Regions from separate parts of the Shewanella sp. SM32 genome, predicted to be linked through region 2. Evidence: predicted binding sites of a transcription regulator. Region 2 holds the regulator's gene; the other holds the start of a gene.

Region 1 (15,530 bases), on a different contig from region 2:
CATACAGTTAGCATAGTAAGTCACTGTGGCGGGCCAGTCGGAGAACACTCCAATCACGCCGACATCTTTCGCCAGTACATCAAGTAATTCAAAGGTATCGCCTTCGTTATCTATCGCTTCGGTAATGCTTTGATAGTAAAAGCCGCCGCCATTTTTTAATAAACCAGATCGCTCCAGCGACCAAGTGATGATCTTAAGCCCTGCGCCTTTGGCGGCCTTAGCGTATTCCGAAGGAATGATCTTTTTGTCCGCATCTAAGGCGACTAATACCCAGAGTGGCGGCGCAATAATTTCGACGCCTTGGGTCTTTAAATCCGCCATTGATGGCGACCAAGTGGCAGAGTTCTGCGGATCAAAGGCGCTGTTATAATCGTATCTGTCATCGAGAAACACGGCTTGCTTCGCAAATTCAGGTGCGTTGGCGACCCAATATTTGATGTCATCTAAGATAAATGATTGAGGGAATACTTGCGAAGCATCGACGCCCGCCGCAGTGTATTCATCCAACATTTTTTGCGCGTAATCCTGCTGAGTAAAACCATCGAAGGGCATAGATACGCTCGCCGCTTTTAGCTCTGGCGTCATCTTCACACCGGCTTTTTTAAACATATCAATACTTTCAGCGTGGGTCATCAAGGTGCCATTGCCAGCATAAAGATCGGTGCGCCAGCTTGGGGTACCATTGATGAATTCGGCCGCAGTGGTCGCTTTTGGATTGTTGCCTTCCATTTTACCCTTGAGGGTTTTAAATTCGGCGAGGGTGATATCGCTGGTGCAACAGGTCGCCGATGCGCTGACGCCATTGGCTGCATCGGCTGGAGTGAATGGGCTCGAACATTTATTAGCCAGTTCAGGCACTGCTAAAATGTTGGTCGTGCTGGCAAGATCGCACTGTGAGTGGCGGCAAACTAAAGCTTTATCGGCGGTGAAGGTGACATCACACTCGACTATGCCTGCGCCCGAATCGATAGCCGCTTGGTAGGATTCCTTTGTATGCTCAGGGAATTGCATTGGTGCGCCACGGTGACCGATAGAAAATTCGCTGCGATAAAAACTGTCAGTGGTGCATTGTTCTAAGCGGGTTTTAAGTGTGCTGTCTTGCATTTGACGTACGAGGAATAAAGGTCTTTCTCCCACTTGAGCAGGAACGGGTTTGCTGGTGGGTGGCGTGATAGCGGCGTTATCATCGTCATTATTGCAACCGGCTAATAAAGCGCTCGTGGCAATTAACAGGCCGAGTGAGAGCGACGAAATAGGGTGTAGTTTCATCAGATTTACCTATGAGTAATGATGTAAGTTATTAATATTAATCAGAAACTCTAAAGTGTTAATGTGACTGAAAAAGCCTATTTGTATGACATAAACAAGAATATATACCGTTTGCACGACGATTATCTAAGGCACGCTAGCTTGCGATAAACTGCCTTAGACAGAGGACGGTCGGGATATATGCACAGTGTTGCTTTAGATGTGAGCATTGACTCCACTGAGCGAGTCGATGAAACTGGCATGAATATTTTCATCTTGGCGATCTTTCTGGGCCGAAATCAAGTACACTGCGCTCCTTTTGTTTTATGATGAGCGTTTGGTTCGCTTGATAAGACAAACGTGACAAGCATCATTTAGGAAATAGAGCAGAATGAGCAAGGGCAAAAAATACGATTTTCGCGTGACACAGGGCGACAACGGTTGGAAAACTGAAATCACTCGTCGCATGACATCAACTAAAACAGTTGTGTCTAAGAGCCATGATGGCTTTGCGACTGAAGCCGAAGCGCAAGCGTGGGGCTTAACTGAATTACAAGTGTTTTTAGGCACGTTAACTGAGCGCAATAAACGTCGTTCAGAGAAACAAGCTAAAGCAAAATTAGCCGCTGCATTAGCGGCTGAAGCGGCAACTGATGCCGAAGATCTTGATGAAGATGATTTCGACGAAGAGTAACACTCATTCGTTTAACCTTGTCTTATCAAGCCAGTGTGACTGTTAGGGCGCGCATAACGCGTTCTGAAACGTCACTCTGGCGATGAACAGCAAAAGGCAGATCTTAAGATCTGCCTTTTGTGATTTTGTCGCTCGCGAAACTGTGCATATCAATTCATTTCATCCTATTTCCTCGTTTATCTTCATACACTCTGTTCGGCTGGACTGATCTACTGATGCTGTCATTAGCTTGTTTTTATCGCATTTAGCCGGGATTACGTACCCTATACCATTAATAATTAACGATAACTATTATCATTTGATTTACTTAGATGCTGCTCTGTGCTCATATGTAAGGAATTCGAACGCACGTTTAACTTTATCAAGGTAAGGGAACTCCTATGAAACTACTTCAATCCAGTTTATTGCTGTGTTTGTCGGCTTCGGCAACCCTGAGTTATGGCCAAGCCTTAGATGGAGAGGCGTTACGCTTACTACAAGCGTCGCTAAAGGATTCGACTTTGGATGCACAAGCGCAGTTAACCAATACTAAACGGGCATTGGCGTTAGATTTAAGCCATCAATATGCGCAGCTCGCGCCTATCTTACAGACTGAAATAAACCAGTATCAGTTAGCAGTGAATGCCGATGACATTCTGTCTCAGCGTAGGCTCAATGATAATGTGATCATCAAAGCCGATGCATCAATTCGCCGAGTGAAGGGCTTAAGTGCCAAAGCGGATTCTCTGGTGCAAGTGCGCCTGGCAGATGAAGCCATGTTGACCCCATGGCAGCAAGGTGAGTCTCCTTTATTTGCCTATGAGCCCGATGGTGACGAGAGTCAGTGGGATTATATTGAAGCCTTTGATATTCATGGGCAAGTGCATCAATTAGACGTGTATAACCTGCCGCAGCAGCCAGTGTTTGTGGTCGGTATCGATAGTAAAAAAGCCTTTGTGGCTGGCTTAGAGGTGATGCGGGCGACATTTGCCGAGGCGCAGTCAGCGAAAAAAGAGGGCGCACTACTGAGCCGTGCGCAAACACAGGCGGTGGCAGACAAGCCTATTTCAACCACAGTGATCAAACAGATATCCTTGAAGGATGACCATGAGCCGTGGATTTCTGGTCGTGCCGAAATTTACGGCATAGTGACTGGGGTTGATCCAAGCCGTGAAGAGCCTGTGCTCGATATCGTCGAAATGCCCTATTTAGATTATGCGGATACGACCTATTATCCGAATCAAATCATCATACATTGGGAGCGTTATCGTTGGGCGGCTGCGGACATGATCTTAATGGAGCATGACGATGGTACTAACTATAAAGTGTTGGCCACTAAGCTGTTGGAAGCGGCGGAGCAGATCTTAAAGTCGATCCCCGATCCTGAAGCTCAGGGTTATGCGCTGATCCCGCAAATCACCAATGGTATTTTAAGTGTAATGCCGGATGCTTGGTTCACCAATGACGATGACTTTGTCGATGTGTATTACACCTTACAGGAAGGGGGTGAATATCCTAACTTGAACGGCGCTAACGGTAATGCGACGACGAGCTTTGCGCCATTAGTCATCCAACCAAGACCATGATGGATTAGTGCGGCTAAATGCAATGGCTGAAATGTAAAAGCGGATCCTAAGATCCGCTTTTTTGTTTTTATCACTTAACGTTAGGCTAAGCCATTCACCTTAAGCTTTTAACTTGAAACTGCCTTGCATAATCGCCCAGTGACCTGGGAAGCTGCAGAAGAATTGGTAGGCTTCGGTGGCGCTCATACCGGCAGTGCTAAAGGTGATAGACGTTGATTCGCCACCGCCCACTAAATCTGTGTGTGCGATAACGCGCGTATCACCGGCTTTGACATAGGCTGCATCAGGACCGGCGCTCATACCTTCGGTCGCTACGGCTGACATATCGGCTGCCTTAGTTAATACCCAGTTATGGCCCATGGCTGCTTTTGGCAAAGTGCCTGAGTGGGTTAAGGTTAAGGTCACTTCTTTACAGCTTGCAGGTACAGACAGCTCTTTAGTGTCAAATTGCATTGCATCAGTGGCGGCAATTTTCAGTTCACATTCGTTGGCACTCGCTTGGCTAGCGAATAATAATCCTAGGCCGATTAGGCTAGTGCTGGTCACGTTACGTAAAGCTGTGCTTTTTGCTTTCATCTGGTACTTCCTTATTTGAACAAGGGTAGCCGAGCCGTTTTGACTCGGACATGCACCTGCTAGCATAAGCAATCTTCATTAAATGGGAATGAAATCAGCGTGTAAATTATGTATATGCAACTTTAGGTTGAAAGCTTGCATCGTTATTGGCGGCAAAATTGTTAGCGGTAAACATAGGTGAGTACTTATTTGGAGTGAACTAAGTACTCAGGAACTATTATTTATGTGTTTGATTTATAAATTATAATTTTTTGTTCTAACGCAGGGCGTCTACTTCAGAACGTCTTACGTTTTTAGTACGAAAGCTCCTGTCGATAGGGAATCGCACGTTGTGCGCCTGGGCGAGTGACAGTAATGGCACTGGCTGCATTGGCAAATCCCACGGCTGCAGCAATCGACATGCCCTCGCTTAAGCCCACAACTAAGGCGCCATTGAAGGTATCCCCTGCGGCGACTGTGTCTATGGCCTGCACTTCAAACGCAGGTATTAGCCCATTAAAACCTGGGCTGCTGATAAATGCGCCACGGCTACCTAAGGTAATGACCACAATCTTTACTCCCTGCTGGTGGAGAAGTTGCGCTGCCATGTGTGCATCATCAATATGGTTGATCTCAACTCCCGTTAAGGCTTCTGCTTCGGTTTCATTGGGGGTAATAATATCTACCCACTTGAGTACATCTTGGCCAAGTGCCGTCGCTGGAGCAGGATTTAGTACAGTCGTCACGCCAAGATTCTTGGCTATTTGCAGCGCCTTTGCCACTGTGGCAGCGGGCGTTTCCAATTGTGCTAACAAGTACTCCGCATTAGCAAACAGAGCGTAATGAGCTTCTAAGTCATCGGGTGAAAGGCTGGCGTTGGCACCTGCGGCAACGCCAATCGTATTCTCACCGTTATCACCGATAAAAATCATGGCAGTGCCTGTGCTCAGTCCGGCTATTTGGCGGATCCCTTCCGCACTGATGCCATCTTTCATCCAGCTTTGACGCATATCATCGCCGATACTGTCTTGGCCGAGATGGCAGATAAAATCAGTGCGTGAACCTGATTTGGCTAAGCGCGCGCAGGCGACGGCTTGATTGGCCCCTTTGCCGCCCTGTTCGAGGCGGTAATCTCGGCTCATTAAGGTTTGCCCTGCAGCGGGCAGGTACTCAAATTTCATCACATGGTCGGCATTTGCACTGCCGATAACGAGTATCTGGCTCATAGAAGACTCACTGTCATTTTTATCTGCGATTGAGATAAGTTGCATCATAGACGCGTAAACTGTCTACCAGTAAATCGACAAAGCCTTGCCTATCGATCCCAAACAGCACAGTCGCATTGGCGGCTTTACCTGTTAACTGATAGCGATCGACCACTGTCATGCCTAAGGTCAACTCACTTTGGGTTTCAATACTTACCCAGCAATCTTGCGCCTCAAATAGCTCAGGTTTAAGCAACCAAGCGATAGTGCAGGGGTCGTGCAATGGCGCACCAATAAAGCCCCATTTAGGATCTCTGTGGTAAATCATAAAGAAATCCAATAATTCGGCGACGCACTGAGCAATTGGATTTTGAATCGCGCGAATGCGTTCTATGTCTTCATCCATGATTTGTGCCTGATGAGTCACATCGAGCCCACACATAGTGATGGGAATACCGGATTTAAAGACAATATCGGCGGCTTCGGGGTCGACAAAAATATTAAACTCGGCGGCTGGTGTCCAATTGCCGACACCGGCTGCACCGCCCATTAGCACTATGCGTTCGATCTTGGCGTGTAATTCGTGGTGGCTGGCGAGCAAAAGCGCGATATTGGTGAGTGGTCCTGTGGGAATTAAGGTTACTGGCTGATGACTTTGGCGAATTTGCTGCGCCATTAATTCAACTGCGGTAATGGCTTGAGGACTAAAACTTGGATTAGGCAATGCAGGGCCGTCGAGTCCGGTTTCACCATGGACATTGTCGGCAATGATTAATTCGCGAGCTAATGGCTTGACGGCGCCGCCAGCGACAGGAATATCACTGCGATTTAATAAGGTTAAGATCCGCAGGGTATTATTGAGCGTTTTATCCGGCGTTTGGTTACCGGCGCTGGTGGTGACGGCCAGTGGAACCAGCTCTGGATGGGCGAGAGCTAAAATGAGCGCAATAGCGTCGTCATGGCCGGGATCGCAATCCAGAATAATAGGGCGAGTCATACTGTTACTCCTTTAAACAGCGGTGATGGGGGCTTAGAATAGCATGCCATCAGTTAGGCGCTAGCCTGTGTAGGGGACTTGCAGAGTAAACTGTGAGCATTTTCGTCTTTTTATCAACAAGCTGCTAGAATTCTGCCCATTTTTGACATTAGGCGATGTTAGGTAAATCCATTCTCGCTCTGTCCGCTGCACAACATTGAATGACATCTCCAAGCAAATATAAGGAAATAAGTAATGCTCACTCATCGAATCACTTGGCCTAAGGTTTTACTCGTGGGCATGGTTGCCATGCAGATCTCTGGTTGTAGCGATCCTCAACCTATGGCCGTTGTGGAAAGTAATAACGAGTCATTGCTACAGTTTGATAACGGTAAACTCATCCAATTTAAGGAAAATCCGAGTCCACAGTATCGCCATATTCCCTGTGATTTACCCGCAGTCGAGACTGTGGTCACCAACAGTTCGGCCTTTGCGGCGTTAACACAATCTGGTGAGGTGATCACTTGGGGTGGCAGTTATGCTGGCGGTGATAGCCGCGAGGTGACGGAGCAGCTTAAGCAAGTTAAGCAAATCGTCCCAGTTAAGGACGGGTTTGCCGCGCTACGTCAAGATGGCACTGTGGTTTACTGGGGTAATGTGGGGAAATTGAGCCTCGACAAAGCCCTGCAAAACCGCATGACCAATATTACCAAGTTGTTCGCTAATCAAGAGGCCATTGCGGCCCTTGATGCTAATGGCAAGGTACACACTTGGGGTTATGGCCCCTACGGCGGCAATAGCTTACATGTGCAGGATCAATTAGTTGATGTTGTCGATATCTTTGCCAGAGGTCGCAGTTTTGTCGCCCTCAAAAAAGAAGGTAGCGCGGTGATTTGGGGGCAGGTTGAAGAGTCGACCAATATGAAAAAGTTACTCCCGCAGCTTACGGATGTGGCGAAGATCGAATATTTTCAACACACCTATGCCGCCTTGAAAAAGGACGGCACTGTGGTGAGTTGGGGTTGGCGCAGTGATGCTTACTCGATCCGCAGCGCCTTAAAGGATGTGGCGAGTATGACGGCAAACAATTGTGCCTTTGCGATTTTAAGTCCTACGGGGGATGCGCATTTTTGGGGCGATGGGATTAACTGTGGTGTCGATTGGATTCAAAAAACCGATATCACAGGGGTAAAAGAGATTATCAGCATCGGCTCAGGCTTTTTATTACTGCGGGATAAGGCCGTGCCGCAAATTGTAGCCGACGATACTGATTACGCTCATATGTTTGGGTTTCACTATGCCCAAGAGATTCTTGATAAATATTGGCAGGAAGGCAGCGTCATTACTCGAGGGCCTGCCTCCTTTGTGTTTACCCGTCCCGATGGCAAAGTGGTACCTGTTGGTTATCGCGCCAACCGTGAAAATGTGGAAAAGTTGATTGCACGTATTCCGCGACTCACTTGGTTAGATGGCGCAAATGACGGTTATGTTGGCATCAGCGAAAATGGGGAGCTGGTCTCTTGGTCGATGAATTTGCCAATGTTCGACAAGTCGCCAGTGCAACCTGCTGACTCGTTAGTGATTAAACCGCTGGATTTTACCCCCGTTGCCCAATGCGAAACCCCTGAGCAGCGTCAGGCGATTTTGAGCAAAGACAGACCAAAACCTGCGGCAAAAAACTGGGATGGTGTTTTCTAGCTCATGTGAGTTTTCTCGCTAATCTGAGATTAATGGACTTTCATCCGTATAGACGTCTATAATGCGCGCGCTCAGGTCTGATATGCTCTGAGCCTTGTTGGGCGTTAACAGATTGTACGCCCTTTGAACCTAATTTTGAGTCAACCTTCTGTGGTGCTTACGATGATAGTGTCGTGAGATAATCGGGAAGCCAGTGAAATTCTGGCACTGCCCCCGCAACGGTAAAAGGTGAGAGAAGACCGCGTTTGATTGGTGTGTTCAAGACTGAACCCGAAAGTCAGAATGTAAAAGGTCAGTCTCGCGTTAATCTAACTTTTAATGGATTAACATAGCCTAAGTCCGGAGACCGGCCCTGAAGGTGTTTTTGAGATTTCGGTGGGCAGATCTCAAAATGCGATAATCACCGTCAGTATTTACGACTGAATTAACGGTATCGTGGCGTCAATGCCCCGTTTTCCTTGCAGGAGTTAAAGGTAAAATGGGAACAAATCCAACAAAAATCGCGCTGCTGATCGGCAGCCTTTGCAGTTTTTCAATTATCGCGCCCGTTATGGCGGCTGACGATACCAGCACAGCTAAAGTCGACGAGCATCTTGTCGTGATCGGCCGCTCTGATAAGACCCCGTTAAATATTGCCGCCAATGTGAATGTGATTGATGCCGCGGCTATTGAAATGAGTGGCGCGACTAATTTGACCGACGTCTTACGTGGTCAAAGCGGTATTCAAATTTCGGATAACAATATTGGAACTAGCTTTGCGATGCGCGGTTTTAGCGCCAGCACTGCCGTTAATAACACGCTGATTTTACTTGATGGTCGTCGTCTCAATAATATCGATATCGCCGCACCTAGCCTTAATGCCATTCCGCTTAATCAAGTGGATCGTATCGAAATTTTATCGGGTAGTGCGGGTGTACTTTATGGTGACCAAGCCGTGGGCGGGGTGATTAATATTGTCACTAAGTCCCCTGAAAATACTGGCGGCAGCGTGCAGTTATCCGGCGGCAGTTTTGATACCTATGAAGGTCGTGGTGATGTGTCTGGCGCGATCAACAAAGATTGGCGTTACTTTTTCACCGGTAGTTACAACCAAGGTGACAACTATCGCCAGCATAATGCCAACGAAACCGGCTCTATTCTTGGCCGCATTCAATATAAAACAGCCACAGACTCGTTCTTTGTTGAAACCAGCTACTACGATAGCGATCGTGAAAATCCGGGCTCGCTTACTGAAAAGCAATTTAAAGACGATCCCCGTGCTTCATCAAATAAGGTAGAGTATGCCCACGAGATGACCACTGCGGCGCGAACGGGTTACCAGCATCAGCTTAATCAAAACTGGGCGCTGGCGGCGGATTTAGATTACAGCGATACCTTAGTGTCTTCTCTTAATTGGGGGGCGAACAGCCATAACACACGCTCACTGTTAATGTTTAGCCCTAAAGCGTTAGCGAATTACAGTACCCGTCAAGGCGAGCTAAGCCTAGTCACAGGTTTAGACATCAGCCGTGGTAAGGCTGATTTTGACACTATGGCGCGCAGTAATGTGCAGCAAATGCAAAGCGCCTATCTACAAGCTACAGTGCCTTTAAGTCATACTTTAAGTTACGTTGTGGGTGGTCGTTATGCACGAGTGACCGATGAGTTAGTCGATGGCAATGTCTATCCTAATGGCATGGATTTAGACGAAAATGCCCACGCATTCGAACTGGGTTTAAATTACCGCCCAACTGCGGAGCACAGACTCTATGTGCGCGCTGATGATAACTTCCGTTTTGCTAAAGTGGATGAGCAAGCTTATACATCGCCGGGCGTATTTGGCTTAAAGCCGCAAACAGGCCGTTCCTATGAGGCGGGTTGGGATTGGGCTGTCGCTAGTCAAACCCTACGAGTCAGCCTATATCGTCTCGATTTAGAGGATGAAATTGTTTATGACTCGAGTGCAGTTAAACCCATAGGTGGAAATTTCAACGGTGCAAACGTTAATGCCGACGCTTCTCGTCGTTATGGCGCGGGTGCCGATTGGGATTGGCAGATCACTAAAGCGCTGCAGTTAGGGCTGGAATATAACTATACCGACGCCGAATTTACCGATGGTGCTAACGATGGCAAAGAGCTGTCTTGGGTGGCAAAACACACGGGACGCGGTTATGTCAGCATGGATTTTGCTGAGCATTTCCAAGTATTTGCCGAAGCTATCTACACGGGTGATCGTTTTATCGAAGGCGATAACGCTAATCAAGGTGATAAGCTAGCAAGTTACGTGCTTGGTAATTTAGCCTTGAATTATAATCGTGATGCTTGGCTTGCCAGTCTGCGTATCGATAATGTATTCGATAAAGATTATGTTAGCGCAGGCTATTATGGTGGTGGAACATATAATGGTTATTACTCAGGTCGAGGCCGTGATATTCGTTTCACTGTGGGCTACCGCTTCTAAATATTAATGAGCTATCTAATAACAAAGCCAGACTCAGTCTGGCTTTTTAGTTTTTACGCTGAGTTCAAAGAATAAATCTTAAAATAGGTATAGTCTTGAATATCGTTTTAGTAGAGTGGTTTAATTGTCGTTATCTATAGTGTTAGCGGGCAGTCATCACTAAATAGGAGTAATTTATATTTTACTCTGCTGTTTATGGCTGAAATTCTTAGTATTTTAGGTATGATGTGAGCTGTAACCGAATCATCTTATTGTTAATAAACAGGTGTAAAGTGTCTTATGACTGATCTTGAGCAACAGGTTTTTACTCAAGTTAGAGCTATCATAGCGAACGAAGAGCAAGTGATTGGCCGCCGAGGGATTCTAATTCCACTCAAAAAAGCGATCCTTGCTGAAGGCGACATTCGTAATGTGATTGACATTATCTCGAGCGATCCCGCATTGGCAGCGCACATGCTTATGCGCAGTAATTCCGCACAGGCTGCTGTAGTGGAAAATCACAAAACTCGTTCGTTGAAAGAAGCTTTGATCCGCTTAGGTCAAGTTAATATCTATCGCTACGCCTTTACGTTCTATTTAAAAGAACGCCTCGATGAACTGCCACAGCCCTATAAAAAGTTGGTCCAAGGTTATTGGAAGCTGACTGAAGATATTGCAACGGATGCGGTAGATAGCTTAGCGGATATGGAAGGTGTGGAGGTTGATGCTGACGAAGTACAAACCTTAGCTCTGTTCAGTGTGTTCGGCCAAATTATCGCACTGACCGCATTTGCCTATTTAAATGCTAATGCCGAACAGTCATTTCCTTTAAGTGTGATTAAGTCATTGATTGATAATCAACAACAGACCTTAACCATCGAAGCGTTCGAGGCGTTAGATCTCGATCAGGATCTGCGTCAAGAGTTTATGATCGCCCATAATTTGCGTCAGACCCGTAATCCTAATTCATCAGGGTTGATACTGCGCCGTGTCTTGTCTATGCGTGGATTGTTGATGAATCCGCTGTAATTTGTCGATGCTATGAAATAGTCATTTGACTCAATAAACAAGCCTGCATTCGCAGGCTTTTTACTCTATGTCACCCGCATTAATTCGTCTTCTGCTGGCGGGATAAACCTTCCCTTGCCACTAGTTGTAACCAATTTTGGATCAATGCAGAGTTAGCACTGTGGCGGCGATAGGCACCAAATAGCGGTCGTTTTAGACCTTCTTGGCCGAGTTTCACCGTAGCGAGACTCAGTCCATGTCCTTCATTAATCGACCAACTTGGCAGTGCGGCTATGCCGTCTTTACAGGCGATGCGTTGCAATAACATCATGGTTAAATCACAGGTTTTTTGCTCGCCTGCCTCTATGCCCGCAGGCTCTAAAAAGTGGCGATAAATATCTAAACGCGTCAACGGCACTGGATAACTGATAATAGGCAAGTGTGCTAATTGCTTAGGGGTGACATAGGCTTCTTTCGCTAAAGGATGATCCTTAGCAACCACTAACTTCACTTCAAAATCAAACAAATGCTGGTAGGCGAGTGAATGCCCAGGCACAGGATCTGAGGTTAATACAATATCCAGTTCACCCATTTCTAAGGCATTGAGCGAGTCGAACAGGTGACGGCTCGACAAGTCTAACTCGGCTGCCGGATGATCTTGCCTAAATTGCTCCATTACAGGCATTAACCAGCGAAAACAGCTATGGCACTCAATGCCGACTCGCAACTGATTGGTTTCGGTTTCCAGCCCATTCTTCAAATCTGTCTCGGTTTCTAACACCTTAGGCAAAATCTCTTCAGCCAGATGCAGCAGGCGTGCACCTTCTTGGGTGAATGACAGTGGTTTACTCTTACGCACAAAAATGGGCGAGTTAATCCTTTGCTCCAACTCCTTAATCTGGTGTGAGAGGGCGGATTGAGTGACAAAACGTTTTTTGGCTGCGCCCGCCAAACTGCCGCTTTCTTTCAGGGCCATTAAGGTTCGCAGGTGTCTTAGTTCGATCATGTTCACTCCAAGTGAATTTCGCTCATGTTGTGCTTGAAATCAATTCGGTTGCTGGAATAGAGACTAACACAATAAACTTCTAGACGTCCAGACGCCCATTGTTATTTATCAAGGCTGAAGTGCTGAAAAGTGCCAAGAGAAAACAATCTGGTGGGTGCAAGTGCCGAATGTGGCTTATCTCAAATAAAGGAAGATAGAGTATGCAATTAAATAGTCTTGGGTTTCCCCGTATTGGGCGTCGTCGTGAATTGAAATTTGCCTTAGAAAAATACTGGCGTGGTGAGAGCACTCAGGCACAATTACGTGAAGTGGCGAGTGAACTTCGCCACACCCATTGGCAGTGGCAAGCTGCTGCGGGCATTGAGCAAGTTCCCGTAGGTGATTTTGCCTTTTATGATCAAGTGCTGACCTTAAGCGCGACTTTAAATGCCATTCCTGAGCGTCATCGTGGTGAAGGGGCAATCGATCTCGATACTTTATTCCGTGTTGCCCGCGGCAGAGCGCCAACGGGCCAAGATGCGCCAGCCTCTGAAATGACCAAGTATTTCAATACTAACTATCACTATCTGGTACCTGAGCTCAGCCAAAACCAAGTGTTTTCGATTGCCTATGAGCAATTTTTCGATGAAGTCAGCGAAGCGCAGTCCTTAGGTTATAAAGCAAAACCTGTGCTACTCGGCCCTGTTAGCTACTTGTACCTAGCTAAAACTGTGGGCCAAGAGTTTGATAAGTTAAGTTTATTACCCAATTTATTAACTGCTTATGCTGACATTTTGGCGCGTTTTGCTGCTCAGGGAGTGCAATGGGTACAGCTCGATGAGCCCATTCTCGCATTGGAATTGGATGGTGAATGGCAAGCGGCGATCACTGAGGCGTATCAAGCCCTCAGCATTACGAAGGTGAAGATCCTTCTTACCAGTTATTACGGCGGTATCACACACCATCAAGCGCTGGTATCGGCCTTGCCGGTCGCGGGGTTGCATGTCGATTTAGTCACAGCGCCGGATCAATTGGCAGTCTTTGCCAATGCGCTTGGTCAAGATCAAATTTTGTCGGTGGGTGTGGTCAATGGCCGCAACGTGTGGGCGGCAGAGGCGGATTTAATTGCCGAACGCATAGGCGCGGTTGCCCGTGATCTCGGAGATCGCTTGTGGATCGGTACTTCTTGCTCACTCCTGCACAGCCCTGTGGATTTAGAGGTGGAAGCCACACTTGAGCCTGCGCTGCGTCAACAACTCGCGTTTGCGAAGCAAAAATTACTCGAACTGGCCAATGTGCGCCAATTGCTACTGGCACCTGAATCGGCCGCGGTAAAAGAGATTGTGCAAACCTGTTTGGCACGCCGTGAGACGAAAGCGCAGGCCGCCGACAGTCAAGTGATTGCCCGCGTTGCCGCGTTGACATCTGCCGACTATGAGCGCGTCAGTGATTTCAGCGTACGCCAAGCAGTGCAGCAGCAGAAATACCGTTTACCTCTGTTGCCGACCACCACCATTGGCTCCTTCCCACAAACACCGGCAATCCGTGGACTACGCAGTCGTTGGCGCAAGGGCGATCTGAGTGATGCACAATATACAGAGCAATTGCAGCAAGTCACCCGCGATACTATCGACCGCCAGCTTAAACTCGGTATCGATGTACTGGTTCATGGTGAGGCCGAGCGCAACGATATGGTGGAATACTTTGGTGAGCAGCTTGCGGGCGTTGGCTTTACCAAAAATGGTTGGGTGCAAAGTTATGGTTCACGCTGTGTTAAGCCACCGTTGATCTATGGTGATGTTAGTCGTCCAAAGGCGATGACGGTTGATTGGGCCGAGTTTGCCCAAAGTCTCACCGACAAGCCTGTAAAAGGCATGCTGACTGGCCCTGTGACGATTCTGCATTGGTCATTCGCCCGTGAAGATATCGGCCGCGATGTGATTGCGACTCAGCTGGCGCTGGCGATTCGTGATGAAGTGGTGGACTTACAAAATGCCGGTATTGGCATTATACAAATCGATGAGCCCGCCTTCCGTGAAGGTCTGCCATTAAAACAAAGTGAGTGGCAAACCTATTTAGATTGGGCGGTTAATGCCTTTAAACTCAGCGCTGCTGGCGTGACTGATGAGACTCAAATCCACACCCACATGTGTTACAGCGAGTTTAACGACACGATTGCTGCGATTGCCGCCATGGATGCCGATGTGATTACTATCGAGACTTCGCGTTCACGGATGGAGTTACTCAACGCCTTTGAAGATTTTGAATATCCAAATGAAATTGGCCCAGGAGTGTATGACATTCATTCGCCAAACACCCCAAGTGTGGAGGCCATGGTGCACTTAATCGAGAAAGCGGCGCAAAAAGTGCCCGTACGTCAGCTATGGGTTAATCCAGATTGCGGCCTAAAAACCCGTACTTGGGATGAAGTTGAACCCGCACTGAAAAACATGGTCGATGCCACGCGAGAACTACGTCGCCGCCTTGGTTAATATTATGCTTGAGTGAAATATTTTTTTACTGCGTTTATTGAGTTAGTAACAGCGGATGCTTATGCATCCGTTGTTTATTGCTTGCCGATTGACTTAAGCATCTCGCGGTAAGCCTTTTTCGATAATGCGCACCATGCGCTCGGTTTTGCGGCGGGCTTTTTGTTGTTCAGTTGTGGTGCTTTCAGCAAGGCGCGATTGCTGGGCATTAAGCGCCCATTCAATATGCTCACGCACTATCTCATCGATATCTTCGCTGTGATTGCGGGCGTTAAGTGCGGCAATAATGCTTGGGCTTGCGGGAGCGTTACCCAGTGCTACTGCAATATTACGTAGCCAACGTTTATGCCCAATGCGGCGAATGGCGCTGCCTTCAGTTTGTTTAAGAAACTCGGCCTCGCTCCAAGCAAAAAGGCTGAGAAGGTCAGGCTGCTTTAACTGCGGACGAATATGAAAGTCAGTTTCTTCAGTCAGCGGCGCTTGGCGATTGATGGGACACGCGAGTTGGCAATCATCGCAACCATAGATGCGATTGCCCATGAGTGGCCTAAATTCTTCGGGAATAGCGCCCTGCAGCTCAATGGTGAGATAGGAAATACAGCGTCTGCCATCGACCACATAAGGTTCTACGATTGCACCCGTTGGGCAGGAGGTAATGCAGGCGACACAAGTGTTACAGCCTTCTTGA
Region 2 (15,530 bases):
TTGGTAGTTGGCTTGGATATCGCTGCGGCTGATGTTCACGTCATCTTGGGCTGGCACGCCTGGGATACCGGTTAAAATGCCCTTAGTCGATGGGGTGATTAACAGCTCAGGGAGCTTTTGATCTTTCTCTAAGCCTTCTGGCAGTGTGATGCCACAGAATACGCGCTCGCCCTTAGAGTAAGCGCGCCACATTGAGCCTGTGATGTACTGGCGGCAAATGGCTTCGACTTTAATGGGGCGGGCTTTTTGGACTATCCATACGAACGGGTGCGGGATATCCAAAATATGGCTGTCGGCTAGGCCGTTTTCGGCGAACAGTTTAAACCAGTGGTTAGAAATCGCGTTTAATGCCGCGCCTTTACCGGGAATGCCTTTGAGGCCACCTTCGCCGTGGAAGATGCAGTCGAAGGCCGAGATACGGTCGCTGATCACCATGATGGCGAGCGGGGTATCTTCGGGGACGTTATAACCCTTGGTTTTGATTAAACGGCGGCTGTCGGCATCGGTTAGCCAGTAAACGCTGCGAACCTTGCCGCTGTGGACTGGGCTGTCGGTGCGGATTGGCAAATCGTTATTCACGGCTAATACGGAATCAGCAAGACTCATGACGAGTATTCCTTAGGATAGAGAGTGTAGGGATAAGGTTTTTATAAGTGTCGGTTTGCAGATGGACTATGGCATTAGCAACAGCCAGATTCATTGCAACCGCTTTATTATTCGCGCTTGGCTTAGGGCGTAAAGCATTCAGCCAGTTTGCGGGATTTGATGTTAAATCTTGAACAGCAAAAGGGGTATTTTCGGGCGGTGTTTGAATTGTGTCAGCAGGAGATAATGCAAGGTAGGGAACAAACGCAGGGCAAGGTTGGCACCACAGTGAAAGTGGTCTGCGAAAGCGGGCTGGGCCCGTGCCATTTTGCTCGAAAATGCTAACCATTAATCCGAGAGAACCTTGTTCTAGACTGCCGCGAAAAAGTGGCGACATTCTACCTTTTTTGACAAAATTTGCCACGGCTATTTGCATCGCTCTTTGCACAGCCCTTTACACTGCTCTTTATATAGTTCTGTGGCTTGAATCTAGCGGGCATAAGGATTTGCAAGGGAATCACGCGCTAACACTCAGTGCTGAGCATGATGGAGGGCTGGTGTTCTGCGGACGAGCTAATGTTGAAGGGCTGTATTTTAGCGCGCTGATGTGCGAGCTTATGACGTAGCTGCAGCCGACAAGACCATCAAGCCAAATATCCAATGGAGGGAATATGAGCACCAGTCAGCATGTACATAATGATAATCAACGAGAGCTAGTATTAGAGCGGATTATCGATGCGCCGCCAGAAAAGCTGTTCCGCGCGTGGACCGAGCCAGAGCTCCTCAAAATTTGGTTTACGCCAAGGCCGTGGACTGTGGCTAGCGCGAGCTTAGATGTGCGTGCCGGTGGTTCAAATGTGATCGTGATGCGCAGCCCTGAGGGACAGGATTTCCCGAATCGTGGCGTGTATCTCGAGGTGGTTGAGAATGAGCGCATCGTATTTACCGATGCCTTTACTGAGGCTTGGGTGCCGTCCGATAAAGCCTTTATGACGGCAACCATTACGTTTGAACCTATAGATGGTAAGACCAAGTACACTGCGCGGGTGCTGCATTGGAATAGTGAAGATAGGCAGAATCATGAGGATATGGGGTTTTATCAGGGTTGGTCTAAGGCGACCGATCAGCTTGAGGAACTCGTCGCGAGCATTTAGCCAGTGAGTCTCAAGCCTCGTATCAGAGAGTAAACAATAAGCAGTATCTAGCCCAATTGCCCTGCATATTTTATTGCTGGGGATTGGGCAGGATTAGAGGTGTTATGTCGTCACAGAAAGAAGTACCACAGCTTGCGCCATCGCAACTCGCGCCATCGCAACTCGCGCAAAGCGCTGCTTTGCAGGGCAATAGTTTTTTATCAAAACAGTTCAATGGCTTGTCGGAATTAGCCCAAGATCTACAGGGCATCGAGTTTGAGGATTGCTGCTTTCAAGATTGCCATTTTAGCGAGAGCACTTTCCGTAAGTGCAAGTTTATCGATTGCCGCTTTGTGCGTTGCAACTTAAGTTTAGTGAAAGTGCCCCAGTGTCAGTTCAGCGGGGTGGAGTTTGAAGAATGTAAGTTAGTCGGTATCGATTGGACCCGCGCCGCGTGGTCGCGTTTATCCTTTGCCGCGCCCTTTTCCTTTAAGCAATCCATCTTAAATGATTGCTCATTTTTAGGTTTGTCCCTCGATGAAATCATCATCGAAGAGTGCAAGGCCCACGATGTCGATTTTCGCGAGGGCAGTTTTAATCAAGCCAATTTCACCTACACGGATTTTAGTCATAGTCTGTTTGGCCGAACTCAATTATTGGAGGCGGATTTCAGCGAGGCATCCAATTACGATATCGACATTTTTAACAATAAAATCAAAGGTGCTAAGTTTAGCCGCGACGAAGCGATTCGGCTGCTCAACTGCCTCGATATAGAATTAATGGATTAAGGATTGTGGTAGGTTTTTACTCAGCTTTTTACTCAGCATAGTGATGCTCATCCCACGAGTATTATCGCAATTTACTGAAATATCTGTTTATTTTTGAAGCCGCCATTTGTCCCATCTGGCGGCTTTTTCTGTCCGTTTTTTAAGACCTATTGATCTTATTCACGTATTTCAAGGTCAGTCCTAGGTTTTAGTTGCGGTAGATCACACCGAGCTTCCCCATGTGGTTTACCACAATACCCACCTACCTCTTTCGGGATAACAATCTCTGTGGATGAGCAGTGTATTCAGCGTATGCCGTGTATTTTGAAGATATGGTGGCGCTGTTTTAACGCTTTATAACTAAAAAAGTAATCAAATCAGTGAGCAAACCTCTGCTCGATGGCGTCCAATGTGGCGACTGACGGGTGGGATGAGCGTGATGGAGGTAACCATGATTGAGCTTAATAGGCGAACCTTTTTAAAGGGAGCAGGAGCGAGCAGCGCCACGTGTGCGCTGGCCAGTCTGCTGCCGGGCAGCTTAGCGGCATTAGAGAATAAGCAGCTAAAGGGCATGGGCAAAGACATTGCCAGTATTTGTGAAATGTGTTCGACTCGCTGCCCGATTTCGGCGCGGGTGATTGAAGGCAAAAACGTCTTCATTAGTGGCAATAAGGCCGCTAAATCCTTTGGCGGTAAAGTGTGTGCCCGTGGCGGCGCAGGCCATAGTTTATTGTACGATCCACAGCGTATCGTTAAACCGTTAAAGCGGGTCGGTGAGCGCGGCGAAGGCAAATGGGCTGAGATTAGTTGGGATGAGGCTTATAAATTAATCGCTGAAAACCTCAATAAAATCAAAAAAGAACATGGCCCAGAAGCCGTGGCATTCTCGTCAAAATCTGGCTCACAAGAAAAGCATTTGTTTCACCTTGCGACCGCCTTTGGTAGTCCAAATACCTTTACCCACGCGTCGACTTGCCCAGGTGGTTATGAAATTGCCGCTAAGGCTATTTTTGGCACTAAGGTCAAACGTGATTTAAGTAATTCTAAATACATCATTAACTTCGGCCATAACCTGTACGAAGGCATCAATATGTCCGAAACCCGCGGCATGATGGCGGCGCAAATGGACAAAGGTGCCAAGCTGGTGGTGTTCGAGCCAAGATTCTCCATTGTGGCCGACAAGGCCGATGAATGGTATGCCATTCGCCCCGGTACCGATGTGGCCGTCGCCTTGGCGTTATGCCATGTATTGATTGAAGATAATCTTTACGACAAGGCATTTGTCGCGCGTTATGTGGAAGGTTTCGAAGCCTTTGCCGCCGAAGTGAAAGCCTATACCCCTGAATGGGCTGAAACCATCTCCGATGTGCCTGCCAAAGACATTCGTCGTATCGCCCACGAATATGCCGCTAAAGCGCCCCATGCCGTGGTCGATTTTGGTCACAGAGCCACCTTTACCACCGAAGAGTTTGAGATGCGCCGCGCCCTTTACGCCGCCAACGTCTTGATTGGTAATATTGAGCGTAAGGGTGGGATTTATATCGGCCAGAAACCCGGTGATTACAACAAGCTTGCCGGTGAAGCGGTTGCGCCCGTATTGGCAAAACCTGGCGTGAAAGACATGCCAAAACCAGCAGCGAAACGTATCGATCAGGTGGAAGAGCAGTACGCCATGATGTGGACATCGGGCGGCGTTTACCAAACCATTCTCGATGCCACGTTAAGCGCTGTTCCTTACCAGTTACACGGCTGGGTGATGTCACGCACTAACCCAATGCAAACCATGACAGACAGAGCGCGCGTTGTTGAAGCGATGAAAAAGCTCGACTTTATCGCCGTGTGTGATGTGTATATCAGCGAAACCGCCGCCTATGCGGACGTGATTTTACCTGAATCGACTTATCTTGAACGTGATGAAGAAATTGCTGATAAGTCAGGTAAAAATCCGGCCTATTATGTGCGCCAACGGGTCGTTGAAACCTTAGGTGATACTAAGCCTTCTTGGCAGATCTTTAAGGATGTGGGTGTGGCTATGGGCCTTGGCGAGTTCTATCCATGGGAAAACATGGAAACCCTGCAAATGCTGCAGGTGAACCGCGACACTGACCTGCTGCGCCGGATCAAAGACGAAGGTTTCGTGAGCTTCGGTAAGCCAATTATGTTGTGCGAGCCTAAGATGGTTGCCGAGTTTATTAAGGCATACCCCAATGCGCGACCTGCCGATGAAGACGGCACTTACGCCAGTGCACTGACCTTTAAAACCCCGAGTGGCAAAATTGAACTTACTTCCGCGAAAGTCGAAGCCATGGCACCGGGCCGTGGGGTGATCAAGTTCCGCGAAGTGAATCTTAAAAAAGCAGATGAGCTGTACTTTATCCAAGGCAAAGTGGCGGTGCACACCAATGGCGCCACCCACAATGTGCCTATGCTCGCTAACCTGATGTCGGATAACGCTGTGTGGGTTCACCCTGTTACTGCGGGTAAGTTAGGGATCAGCAATGGCGACCCAATCCGCCTCACCAGCAGTGTAGGCACCGAAGAAGGCCACGCCTTAGTCACGCCGGGTATTCGCCAAGATACTGTGTTTGCTTACATGGGCTTTGGTTCTAAAAACAAAGAGTTGGTCAGAGCAACGGGCAAAGGTATCCACTGCGGTAACTTACTGCCGCACGTTACTGCTCCTGTGTGTGGCATGACAGTGCACACCACGGGCGTCACGCTGGCAAAGCGCTAATCGGAGGCTTAAATGAATAAACGATATGTAATGGTGCACGACGAGAATAAGTGCATCGGCTGCCAAGCTTGTAACGTGGCGTGTCGCAGTGAAAATGGTGTACCCGAAGGCGTAACTCGTCTGCAAGTGCGTGTGGAAGGCCCCTTTGGTGAGATGCCCAATCTGCATTTCAAATATCACAGGGTATCTTGCCAGCAATGTGAAGATGCACCCTGCGTTAAGGTGTGCCCAACAGGCGCGGCCTATGTGGGTGAAGACGGCATTATCTCTATCCATACCGAGAAGTGTGTCGGCTGTATGTACTGTGTGGCAGCGTGCCCTTATAAAGTGCGCTTTATGAACCCAGAAACCAAGGCGGCGGATAAGTGTAACTTCTGTAAGGATACGCGTTTAGCACGGGGCGAAGAGCCAGCGTGTGTGACTGTGTGTCCAACCGATGCCTTAGTGTTTGGTGATGCCAATGATCCACGCAGTGAAGTGGCCATCATGCTCAACACTAAAATCACTTACCAAGATAAAACCCATTTAGGCACTAAACCTAGGGTATATCGCGTTCCTACCAAAAGAGGGGGGATTTGATTATGAACAATACTTGGGGCGACATGGCGCAATATGATCCTGTCACTTGGCACTGGGTCATCGCCGTTTACCTGTTTATGGCGGGGTTATCCGCGGGCAGTTTACTGATTGGCATTGGTTTACGCTGGGCGAATAAGGAACTCAGCGCGGGAGCTGAAAGCAGCATTCTTAAGGCGGCAGCCATTATTGGGCCTGTAGCAATTAGCTTAGGTCTAGCTTGCTTAGTGTTTGACTTAACCAAACCATTCCACTTTTGGCTGATCTTAATTCACTATAACTTCCAGTCTGTGATGGCAATCGGGGTGCTGGCGCTGCTGGCGTATTCTCCCTTAGCTTTTGCGTACGCCATTATTGTGCTGCGGGATGACTTACCAAAATGGGGTTTGGGTTTCCTAACACCTATCGCTAAGTTACTTATGCCATTTCGAAAGCTGATTGAAGTATTGTTGTTTGTCCTCGCCATTGGCGTAGGGGCTTACACTGGCTTCTTAATTTCGGCGATGAATGCCTATCCTATGCTCAACACTGCGGTACTGCCTGCGCTGTTTTTAGTGTCAGGTCTATCGGCGGGCGCTGCGGCAAATGCGGTACTGGCGTTGCTGATGTTTAAGACTGACAGCCACGACAAAACTTTAGTGAAGATGCACGGTTTAGAATTGCCTGTGATGGCGATTGAAATCCTGTTCCTGTTCATGTTGTTCTGCGCCTTGTACTTCAAGGGCGGCGCGGCGGCTGCGGCCTTAGCATCGTTAACTTCTGGGCTATGGGCAAGCGTGTTCTGGATAGGTGTTGTCGGTATCGGCTTTGGTATTCCATTGCTGTTTATGCTGTTACCCGCCGCGACTCGCCACACTAAGGGCGCGATGATCATGGTGGCTTGTGCGAGCTTAACGGGCGTACTCGCCTTAAGACACTTTATTGTGTACGCAGGGCAAAGCTATTTAAGCTGAGTGTAAGCTGGCTTTACATATTGATAGATAAAGAAAAAGCACTGGCAATGTCAGTGCTTTTTTATTGTTTGAATCGTGAGAAGGTTTGCCAGTATAAGCAGGACGCTTATTGGGGTAATAACTCGATAACCGACTTCACCGTTAGCACTAAGGCGCTGATACTGCACAGGACTAACGTCGCCATCTTTGTCTTCTCTTTATCGACACGGCCCACTAATCGTCCTGCGACTAAGTAACCTAAAATCACTGAGGGAAGCAGCATCAACGACAGCCACAGATGTTTTAATTCTAATAAGCCAGTGATCGCTAAAATGATCAATGCAATCATGGAGCTAAAAATGAAGAAGGCCGACAGCGCTGCGCGAAACTGCGAGGCATCTTTGCCTGCCAACAAAATCGCCATCGGCGGGCCACCAATCGCGGCGATATTGCCGAAGATCCCTGAAACCACGCCCGCACCGAAGAGGGTTTTCTTATTCACTGGCAGGCTGAATTTATACAGGCTGAGGATCACTGCGACAGTCACAATGGCGGCGATGGATAAACCCAGTATGGGTTGAGGCGCAAACAGCAACAGGCTCGCGCCGATAAAACCGCCGGGCACGCGACCTAGGAGCGCATATTGCAAGCCATTGAATTCTAAGTGACCGCGTTCACGCACTAAGGTCAGCAGGGCGATGGAGAAACCCATAGCAATAACAGGCGCAGGTACAAGTTGTGGATCGACGATATACAGCAAAGGACTGGCGACAACCGCAAGCCCAAACCCAATCAGACTTTGGGTTAAGGCGCCCAGAAACACGACCAGCGAGGCTAAGGCGAGTGTCTGTGGATCTATCATAGAAAACATAGGATTTCCTATATCCCAAACCACCTCAAGATAGTGAAATTTAAAGTTTGAAGTCGCTTGGGTATAAACAAAAAGGGATCGTTAACGATCCCTATTGATGAGCACTGTGATATGACTTTGAAAGCGACGAGTCGCTATTCCATGTCTTCCCACTCGATTCCCATTTGATCCATCAACAACTTGGCTTCGGCGGGAATGCTGTCTGGGTTATCTTTTGACAGATCTTCATCGTTGGGCAATGGCTGGCCAGTGTAGGCGTGCAAAAATGCCTCACACAACAGCTCGCTGTTGGTGGCGTGACGCAAATTATTGACCTGACGACGAGTACGTTCGTCCGTGAGGACCTTAAGCACTTTGAGCGGAATAGACACAGTAATTTTTTTTACTTGTTCATTCTTCTTGCCATGTTCAGCATAGGGGCTGATGTATTCCCCATTCCATTCAGTCATTGACTCACCTGTTATAACGCTAAATTCGGGGCAGATTTTAAACCCTTACAAAGAACAGTCAAATTATTGCTACTATTTCTTTGTGATTGCAAACAGATTTCTTTATGTTCAGACGTCTAAACGTCTTCACGCCTATTGACGATGGCGTTGGGCTTAGGTACATTTAGACGTCCAGACATCTCTATCAGTCTATCGAATTTAGGAGTCCACCCATGGCAGAGCGTCAATTAGCCACACTGGCAGTGCGTCAGGGTATCGAAAGCGATACTCAATATGGCGCAGTTGTGCCACCGATTTATTTGTCGACTAATTACGCCTTCGATGGTCATAAAAATCCCCGCGAATTCGATTACAGTCGTTCAGGCAACCCAACGCGCTGCATTTTAGGCGAAGCATTAGCGCAATTAGAAAAGGGTGCCACTGGCATAGTGACGTGCACTGGCATGGCGGCCATCACCTTAGTGACTACTTTGCTCGGCCCCGATGACCTATTAGTTGTGCCCCATGATTGCTATGGTGGTTCCTACCGTTTATTTACCAACTTGGCGAAGAAAGGCCAGTTTAAGCTCATTGTGGTCGACCAAACCGACAGCCAAGCGTTAGCCGCCTCCATTGCGCAGAATCCTAAGATGGTGTGGCTCGAAACCCCATCGAACCCGTTATTGCGTGTGGTGGATATCGAAGCTATTGCTAAGGCGAGCCATGAGGTCGGCGCGCTGGTGGTGGTCGATAACACCTTTTTATCGCCGATATTGCAACAACCCCTATTGTTAGGCGCGGATATCGTTATCCACTCCACCACTAAATATATCAATGGTCACAGCGATGTGGTCGGCGGCGCAGTGGTCGCCAAAGACGCGCAAATCGGCGAAAGCTTACATTGGTGGTCGAACACTCTAGGCTTAACGGGGTCAGCCTTCGACAGTTATCTGACCCTGCGCGGCCTGCGTACCTTAGCGGTGCGTATTCGCGAGCATCAAACCAATGCCCAGCGTATTATTGAGGTATTAACGCAAAGCCCTGTGGTGAGTAAAGTCTATTACCCAGGGCTTGCGGATCACCCAGGCCACGCCATTGCGGCCAAGCAACAACAGGGCTTTGGCGCTATGCTGAGTTTTGAACTCAAAGGCGGTGAGGCCGAAGTCGTGGCCTTTTTAGGTGCACTCAGCTTATTTAGCGTGGCGGAAAGTTTAGGTGGCGTTGAAAGTTTAGTGGCCGTGCCCGCCACTATGACCCACAGAGCCATGGAGCCGCAGGCGCGTTTTGAGGCAGGCATTAAAGACACCTTATTGCGTCTATCGGTGGGTATTGAAGATGCCGCCGATTTAGTTGCAGATATTCAAGCAGGATTAGCCGCCGTTGCGGCTTGTCAGTAGAGGAATAATAGATGGCACGTTGTCACTTACATAAATTTGGTGGCTCCAGTTTAGCGGATGCCGATTGTTATCGCCGAGTCGCCCATATCCTGTTAACCCACGGTCATAGTGATGATCTCGTGGTGGTCTCTGCGGCGGGTAAAAGCACGAATTTCCTGTATAAATTATTAGCGCTGCGTGATGCGGGTCAGCTATGGCAAGAAGAATTACAAGTGCTGATCAGCTACCAACAGGGGTTGATTGAGCAGTTGTTGTCGAATGAACAAGCCCGCGATCTGCGTGAGCGTTTGGCCACTGATAAAGCGCAACTCATCAGCTTGTTGTCCTTAGATGAGCGCAATGAATACCAAATCAATCATGTGGTGAGCTTTGGCGAACGTTGGTCGGCACGTTTAATGGCGGCGCTACTGCGCGAATCTGGCGTGGCGGCAAGCCATGTGGATGCCTGTTCAATTTTAGTGGCCGATGAAGCCGCTGTGCCACAAATTCGGGTACAGGAATCCCGCGCTAAAGTACAAGCCCTATTAGCTGCGCATCCCAATGAACGCTTAGTGATCACAGGATTTATCTGCGCTAACGAGCGTGGCGATACCTTGTTACTTGGTCGTAATGGTTCAGATTTTAGTGCCAGCCTGATTGCTAGCCTTGCCGATATCGAGCGCGTGACCATTTGGACCGATGTGGAAGGGGTGTTCAACGCCGATCCTAATAAGATCAACGATGCCAAGTTACTGAAAAGCATGTCACTTGCCGAAGCCGATCGCCTAGCGCGTTTAGGCTCGCCAGTATTGCATTCGCGCACTTTGCAGCCGTTATTCAATACCGAAGTGAGCTTAGCGGTGCGTTCAAGTTATGCGTCCCACACCGACTTTACCTTAATCGCGCCCCACAGTTCGTCGGCGAGCGCACCTGTGGTGACTAACCTTAATGCTGTTGTGCTGTTCGGCTTTAAACTCACGGGTGAATTAACTCGTTTATTAGATCTATTGATCGCCGCGGGTTTAACGCCATTGGCCCATTGGACCTCTGCCCATCAAAGGGTTGAACTTGCCTATACCGCTGAGAATCAAAAACAAGTTCAAAGATTACTCGATGCCGAGGCAGAAGCATTAGGGATTAGTGATCAGCAGATCAATACAGATTTTGGTTTAGTCGCATTAGTAAGTGCCGACGCCGAACATTATCGTCGCAGTTTCGCCCGTTTACTGAGTCGTGATGCTAAACCTTTGTTTAGTGGTGACTTAAGTTTAGTGACGCTGGTGCCTCAGTCACAGGTGAATTTGTTAACGCAAAAGGTCCACCGTCGCTGCGCTGGGCCGCGTAAACGCATTGGTGTCTTGCTACTCGGTGTGGGCAACATAGGTGAGGCATGGATTGATCTGTTTAAGTCGGTTTCACCCTCATTGGACCATGAACTCGAAGCCAGTGTTGAGTTAGTCGGTTTAGTCAGTTCGAGTAAAGCCTTGATTAAATCCACAGGTATTAATCTTGCCGCGTGGCAGACTGAGTTTAATACCGATGCTACGCCTTGGCAGTACGAGCACTTGTTCGAGCAATTAGAGCAAGTTAACTGCGATGAGCTGGTGGCCTTAGATATCAGTGCCAGCGCTAGTTTGACGCTGCAATATCCAGAACTGTTCGAGCGTGGCATCCATGTGGTGAGCGCGAATAAACTTGCGGGCTCGGGTCCACTGCCTTTCTATCGAGAGTTAAAGCAGCAACTGGGTAATCGTCGTTTGTTTTGGCGCTATAACGCCAGCTGTGGCGCTGGTTTACCTATCCAACATGCGCTAAATGATCTGCGTAACAGCGGTGATAGCGTTGAAGCGGTGGGCGGGATTTTCTCCGGCACCTTGTGTTGGTTGTTTGAGAAATACGATACTAGTAAGCCATTTTCAGAATTAGTGATTGAAGCCAGAGGCTTAGGTATTACTGAACCCGATCCCCGCGACGATCTCTCCGGCCGTGATATGCAGCGTAAACTGCTTATCTTAGCCCGTGAGATTGGCCTTGAAATCGAGCTTGAAGATATTGAGCTGCGCTCACTCGTACCAGCCGCTTTGGCGGATATTCCCTTAGATCAATTTCTCACCCGCATTGCCGAGTTAGATGCCGATCTGCTGCAACAGTATGGTGCGGCGGCGGAGCAAAATAAGGTGCTCAGATATGTGGCATCCTTAGACAACAGCGGCCCAGAGCTCAAGGCCGAAGTGGGTTTACAGTGGATCGATACTCATCACCCTTACGCCAATTTAACCCCTGGTGATAATGTGTTTGTGATCCGCAGTGTCTTCTACCAAGGTAATCCGCTGATCATCCGTGGACCGGGCGCCGGACGCGAAGTGACAGCGGCGGCGGTGCAGTCGGATCTGACCCAGATCTGTCGCGATCTGCTGCAGGAATAACGCGGTATCAAGCCTCTTAAAGGACTCATTCGAGTCCTTTTTTATTGGCTAGAATAAATCTATCGAATTAACCGAGATTAAATGCGGTTTATGGGTATTTTTGGGCTTGACTTACATCTCAGTTTCTCTAGTATATGGACATATAGACGTCCAAACGTCCATTTGAACTAATTCATACTAGCAAAGAGTAGCGCCAAGGGCGGTTGAGGAAATACACATGGCTTTTCATCACGCACAACATTCACAATCGCTGAACCAGAGTTTGTCTGAGCTTAATGGCGATATTAATGTTTCTTTTGAGTTTTTCCCGCCATCGACCCCCGAAATGGAACAGATCCTGTGGAACTCTATCCGTCGTTTAGAGCCGCTGAATCCTAAGTTTGTGTCTGTGACTTACGGTGCTAACTCAGGTGTTCGCGACCGCACCCATGGCGTGATTGAACGTATCCAACAGGAAACCGACCTCGTTGCCGCGCCGCACTTAACCTTAGTGGATGCAAGCGATGAAGAGTTATTAGAACTGGCCAAACATTACTGGAAATCGGGCATTCGTGACATAGTGGCACTGCGGGGTGATTTACCTGCGGGCAGCCCAAAGCCAACCCGTTTTGCGGTCGATTTAGTGCGTTTACTGCGCTCTGTGGCTGACTTTGATATTTCCGTTGCGGCCTATCCAGAAGTGCATCCCGATGCGAGTAATGCACAGGCGGATTTGATCAACCTTAAGCGCAAGATTGATGCGGGCGCTAGCCGTGCCATTACCCAATTTTTCTTCGATGTGGAATCTTACCTGCGTTTTCGTGATCGCTGCGTTGCCGCCGGTATCGACGTTGAAATTGTGCCGGGCATTTTACCTGTGACTAACTTTACCCAGCTAAAACGTTTTGCTGGCATGACCAATGTGTCGTTACCGAATTGGTTACATAAGCAATTCGACGGCCTAGAAAACGATGCGGGTACACGCCAATTGGTGGGGGCAAACGTGGCCATCGACATGGTGAAAGTACTGTCCCGCGAAGGCGTGAAGGATTTCCATTTCTACACCTTAAATCGCGCCGAATTGACCTATGCGATTTGCCACACTTTAGGCGTGCGTCCTAAATAAAACCTTATAAAATAAGCTAATAAAAACGCCGCAGAGAATGCGGCGTTTTGTTTTGTTTAAATTCTAAATTGAGCTAATAAAGTTGTTAAACGGGCTGCGAGTTGGGCAAGTTCATCGCCAGCGCGTGCAGTTTGTACCGCACTATCTGTCGCATTGGTCGCAATATCATTGATGTTATTAACATTTTTATTAATTTCTGCCGAAACCGCACATTGCTCATTTGCAGCGCTGGCGATCTGGATATTCATCTGGCTAATGGTGGAAACCGCATGGGTAATGGCTTCGAGTGCTTCACCCGCTTGGTGAACTTGGGATACACAGCTTTGGGTGGTACGGGTGCTGGTTTCCATCGCATTGACTGTGGACTTAGCTTTATGCTGAAGCGCTTCGATCATCTGCTGAATTTCCGTTGTAGATGCTTGAGTACGACTCGCCAGAGTGCGTACTTCATCGGCAACGACCGCAAATCCTCGACCTTGTTCTCCCGCCCTTGCGGCTTCAATTGCCGCATTGAGTGCGAGTAAATTAGTTTGGTCGGCAATATTACGGATAACCACAAGCACAGAATCGATTTCAGCGGTATTACGCTCTAATTCATTGATTTCACTCGCTGCTGTGGCTATTTCCTCGGCCAGTATGGCGATAGTGGTTACCACTTTTTGTACAACCAATTTGCCTTGTTCGGTTGAGTCATTGGCATGATTGGCGGCATCGGCCGCATCGGTCGCGTTATGGGCAACTTCTTGTACCGTTGCGGCCATTTCATTCATTGCGGTGGCAACTTGCTCGGTTTCGAGGTGCTGACGACTCGCCATCTTCTGGGTTTCCCGCGTAATGCTCGACATTTCTTCCGCAGAGGTGGCGAGCAGGCTTGTTGAGTCGGCGACGTGGGAAACTGTATTGTGGATTTTTTCTACAAAGCGGTTGAATGCCATTGATAATTCAGCAATTTCATCCTTACCTTTTACCGCGATTCGGCGGGTTAAATCGCCTTCACCTTCAGCGATATCATTCATGGCTTGGGTGGTTTCAGCGATAGGGCGAGTAATGCCTTTGGCAATAAACCAAGCAATGGCAGTTCCAATGACCAGAGCCACTAAACCGATAAGGATCAACTTAAGGCGAATATCCGCTATCGCTTGTTCTGAATGGGTTCTATCCATCGCAATATCGAGTACGCCAAACACGTTTCCTGAATAATCTTTTATGGCGTTGCGATACAGGGCGTAGGTTTTGTTATTTAAGGAAATAGTGCGTATGACTTCATGGCCTTGCATGACGTTATTGAGTTCATCTGCCGCTTGGGTATCAGGCGTGAATGTCGCGCCAAATAACTTATATCCTGAACCATCTGGCAAGATGAGGGCAATTTCTGCTTGATAGGCTTGTTTAAAATTATCAAAAAAGGGTTGACCGAAGGACATGCCAAACTCAACTGATCCTGTGTGTTGCCCGTTGTAACTCATTGGAACTAAACCACGAATACCTAATCCTTCCACTCCATATTCCAAGCCATAAAGAGGGCGCTTTTGGCTATTTGTTTCAACTATGGTCTTGCGTATGCTGGTGAGATCATCGCCAAATTTTTCGGGACGATGCAAACGTAGAAAAGAAGTGGCTGGTGGCCTATGAAATTGGAATTGCTGAACCGCAAAATCGCGCTTAAGTTGGGTGAATATAGGTAAGGTACGGGTGGTGAGTTCATCACGCTCGCCTGTTGCAAAGGTGCTTTGAACTTCTGGTGTGAGTGAGATGATGGTTGCCATTGCTTCGGCTAACTTGCCCGATGAGGCTATCTCGGCAACAGCGGTTTCATAGATCTTATGGAGTTCTCTTTGCTCGGATTCTGCAACTTGGCGACTGAATTCAGAGAGAACGAGCGGCATGATAAAGCTCATTACTGTTAACAGTAATAGACAGATCCCAATAACGATCCTCGTACTAATTTTTAGATTTATCAAAACAGCCTCCAATTCATGTGCAAATCAACTCAATTTATCCGTTTGATATTATAGAGATACAACTTGATAAGATTTGAGAGGGCGCGAACCTTTTTACGTTATTTATTCCCTCTTACGCTCGTTTCGTGCCCTTGGACACAGATCTATTTTGGGCCTAAATATTTACTTAGCCTGCTAACTAAGTATAATGCTTAGCACGCTAACTAAGTGGGTGAGCAAGATGCAAAAAGAATTAGAGCGACTTAAAGAGTTATCGCTGGCGGAGCATTTAGGCCGTCTGCATCGACTGTGGCGTACCGTGGCCGATGTCGAGCTGGCACCTTTAGGATTAACTCATCCCCGTTGGACTGCCCTATGGAAACTGCTGCGTTTAGGCGACAGTGTTAGCCAAAAAGTGTTGGCCGATGCCTTAGAAATTGAATTGGCTTCGCTAATGCGCACCTTAGGGCAATTAGAAGAGCAAGGTTTAGTCGAGCGTCATTGTTGTGACAAAGATAAGCGGGCAAGGATTGTGAGCCTGACGCCAGCGGGATTAGATGTTTTAAAGCAAATGGAAGCGCGGATTATTCAAGTGCGCCGTGAGTTATTAGGCGGGATCAGTGCCGAAGAGTTGAGCGAATTTGAACGCATTATTAG

What was found. The regulator MetJ, encoded in region 2, represses methionine synthesis genes. The targets are predictions, from matches to a motif close to TAGACGTCTAGACGTCTA.
Region 1: the regulator MetJ is predicted to act here: its motif matches at 12,447-12,464, upstream of metE (5-methyltetrahydropteroyltriglutamate--homocysteine S-methyltransferase).

What each region holds. Positions count from the first base shown of each region.
Region 1 covers NZ_JAKKRO010000001.1:16,198-31,727, forward strand. Annotated here, with positions in the region: gene L5M10_RS00085 (glycerophosphodiester phosphodiesterase family protein) at 1-1,269, opposite strand, end outside; gene L5M10_RS00090 (DUF3622 domain-containing protein) at 1,640-1,942, shown strand; gene L5M10_RS00095 (DUF3103 domain-containing protein) at 2,323-3,507, shown strand; gene azu (azurin) at 3,607-4,083, opposite strand; gene rbsK (ribokinase) at 4,377-5,288, opposite strand; gene rihA (pyrimidine-specific ribonucleoside hydrolase RihA) at 5,308-6,264, opposite strand; gene L5M10_RS00115 (hypothetical protein) at 6,499-7,941, shown strand; cobalamin riboswitch at 8,076-8,311, shown strand; gene L5M10_RS00120 (TonB-dependent receptor) at 8,420-10,381, shown strand; gene L5M10_RS00125 (HDOD domain-containing protein) at 10,661-11,389, shown strand; gene L5M10_RS00130 (LysR family transcriptional regulator) at 11,469-12,374, opposite strand; gene metE (5-methyltetrahydropteroyltriglutamate--homocysteine S-methyltransferase) at 12,575-14,845, shown strand; gene queG (tRNA epoxyqueuosine(34) reductase QueG) at 14,939-15,530, opposite strand, start outside.
Region 2 covers NZ_JAKKRO010000023.1:45,269-60,798, forward strand. Annotated here, with positions in the region: gene L5M10_RS11405 (phosphoribosylaminoimidazolesuccinocarboxamide synthase) at 1-606, opposite strand, end outside; gene L5M10_RS11410 (hypothetical protein) at 593-1,021, opposite strand; gene L5M10_RS11415 (SRPBCC family protein) at 1,257-1,739, shown strand; gene L5M10_RS11420 (pentapeptide repeat-containing protein) at 1,844-2,506, shown strand; gene phsA (thiosulfate reductase PhsA) at 2,937-5,219, shown strand; gene L5M10_RS11430 (4Fe-4S dicluster domain-containing protein) at 5,232-5,798, shown strand; gene nrfD (NrfD/PsrC family molybdoenzyme membrane anchor subunit) at 5,801-6,748, shown strand; gene L5M10_RS11440 (sulfite exporter TauE/SafE family protein) at 6,855-7,598, opposite strand; gene metJ (met regulon transcriptional regulator MetJ) at 7,733-8,047, opposite strand; gene metB (cystathionine gamma-synthase) at 8,260-9,423, shown strand; gene L5M10_RS11455 (bifunctional aspartate kinase/homoserine dehydrogenase II) at 9,435-11,828, shown strand; gene metF (methylenetetrahydrofolate reductase) at 12,046-12,933, shown strand; gene L5M10_RS11465 (methyl-accepting chemotaxis protein) at 12,990-14,891, opposite strand; gene slyA (transcriptional regulator SlyA) at 15,115-15,530, shown strand, end outside.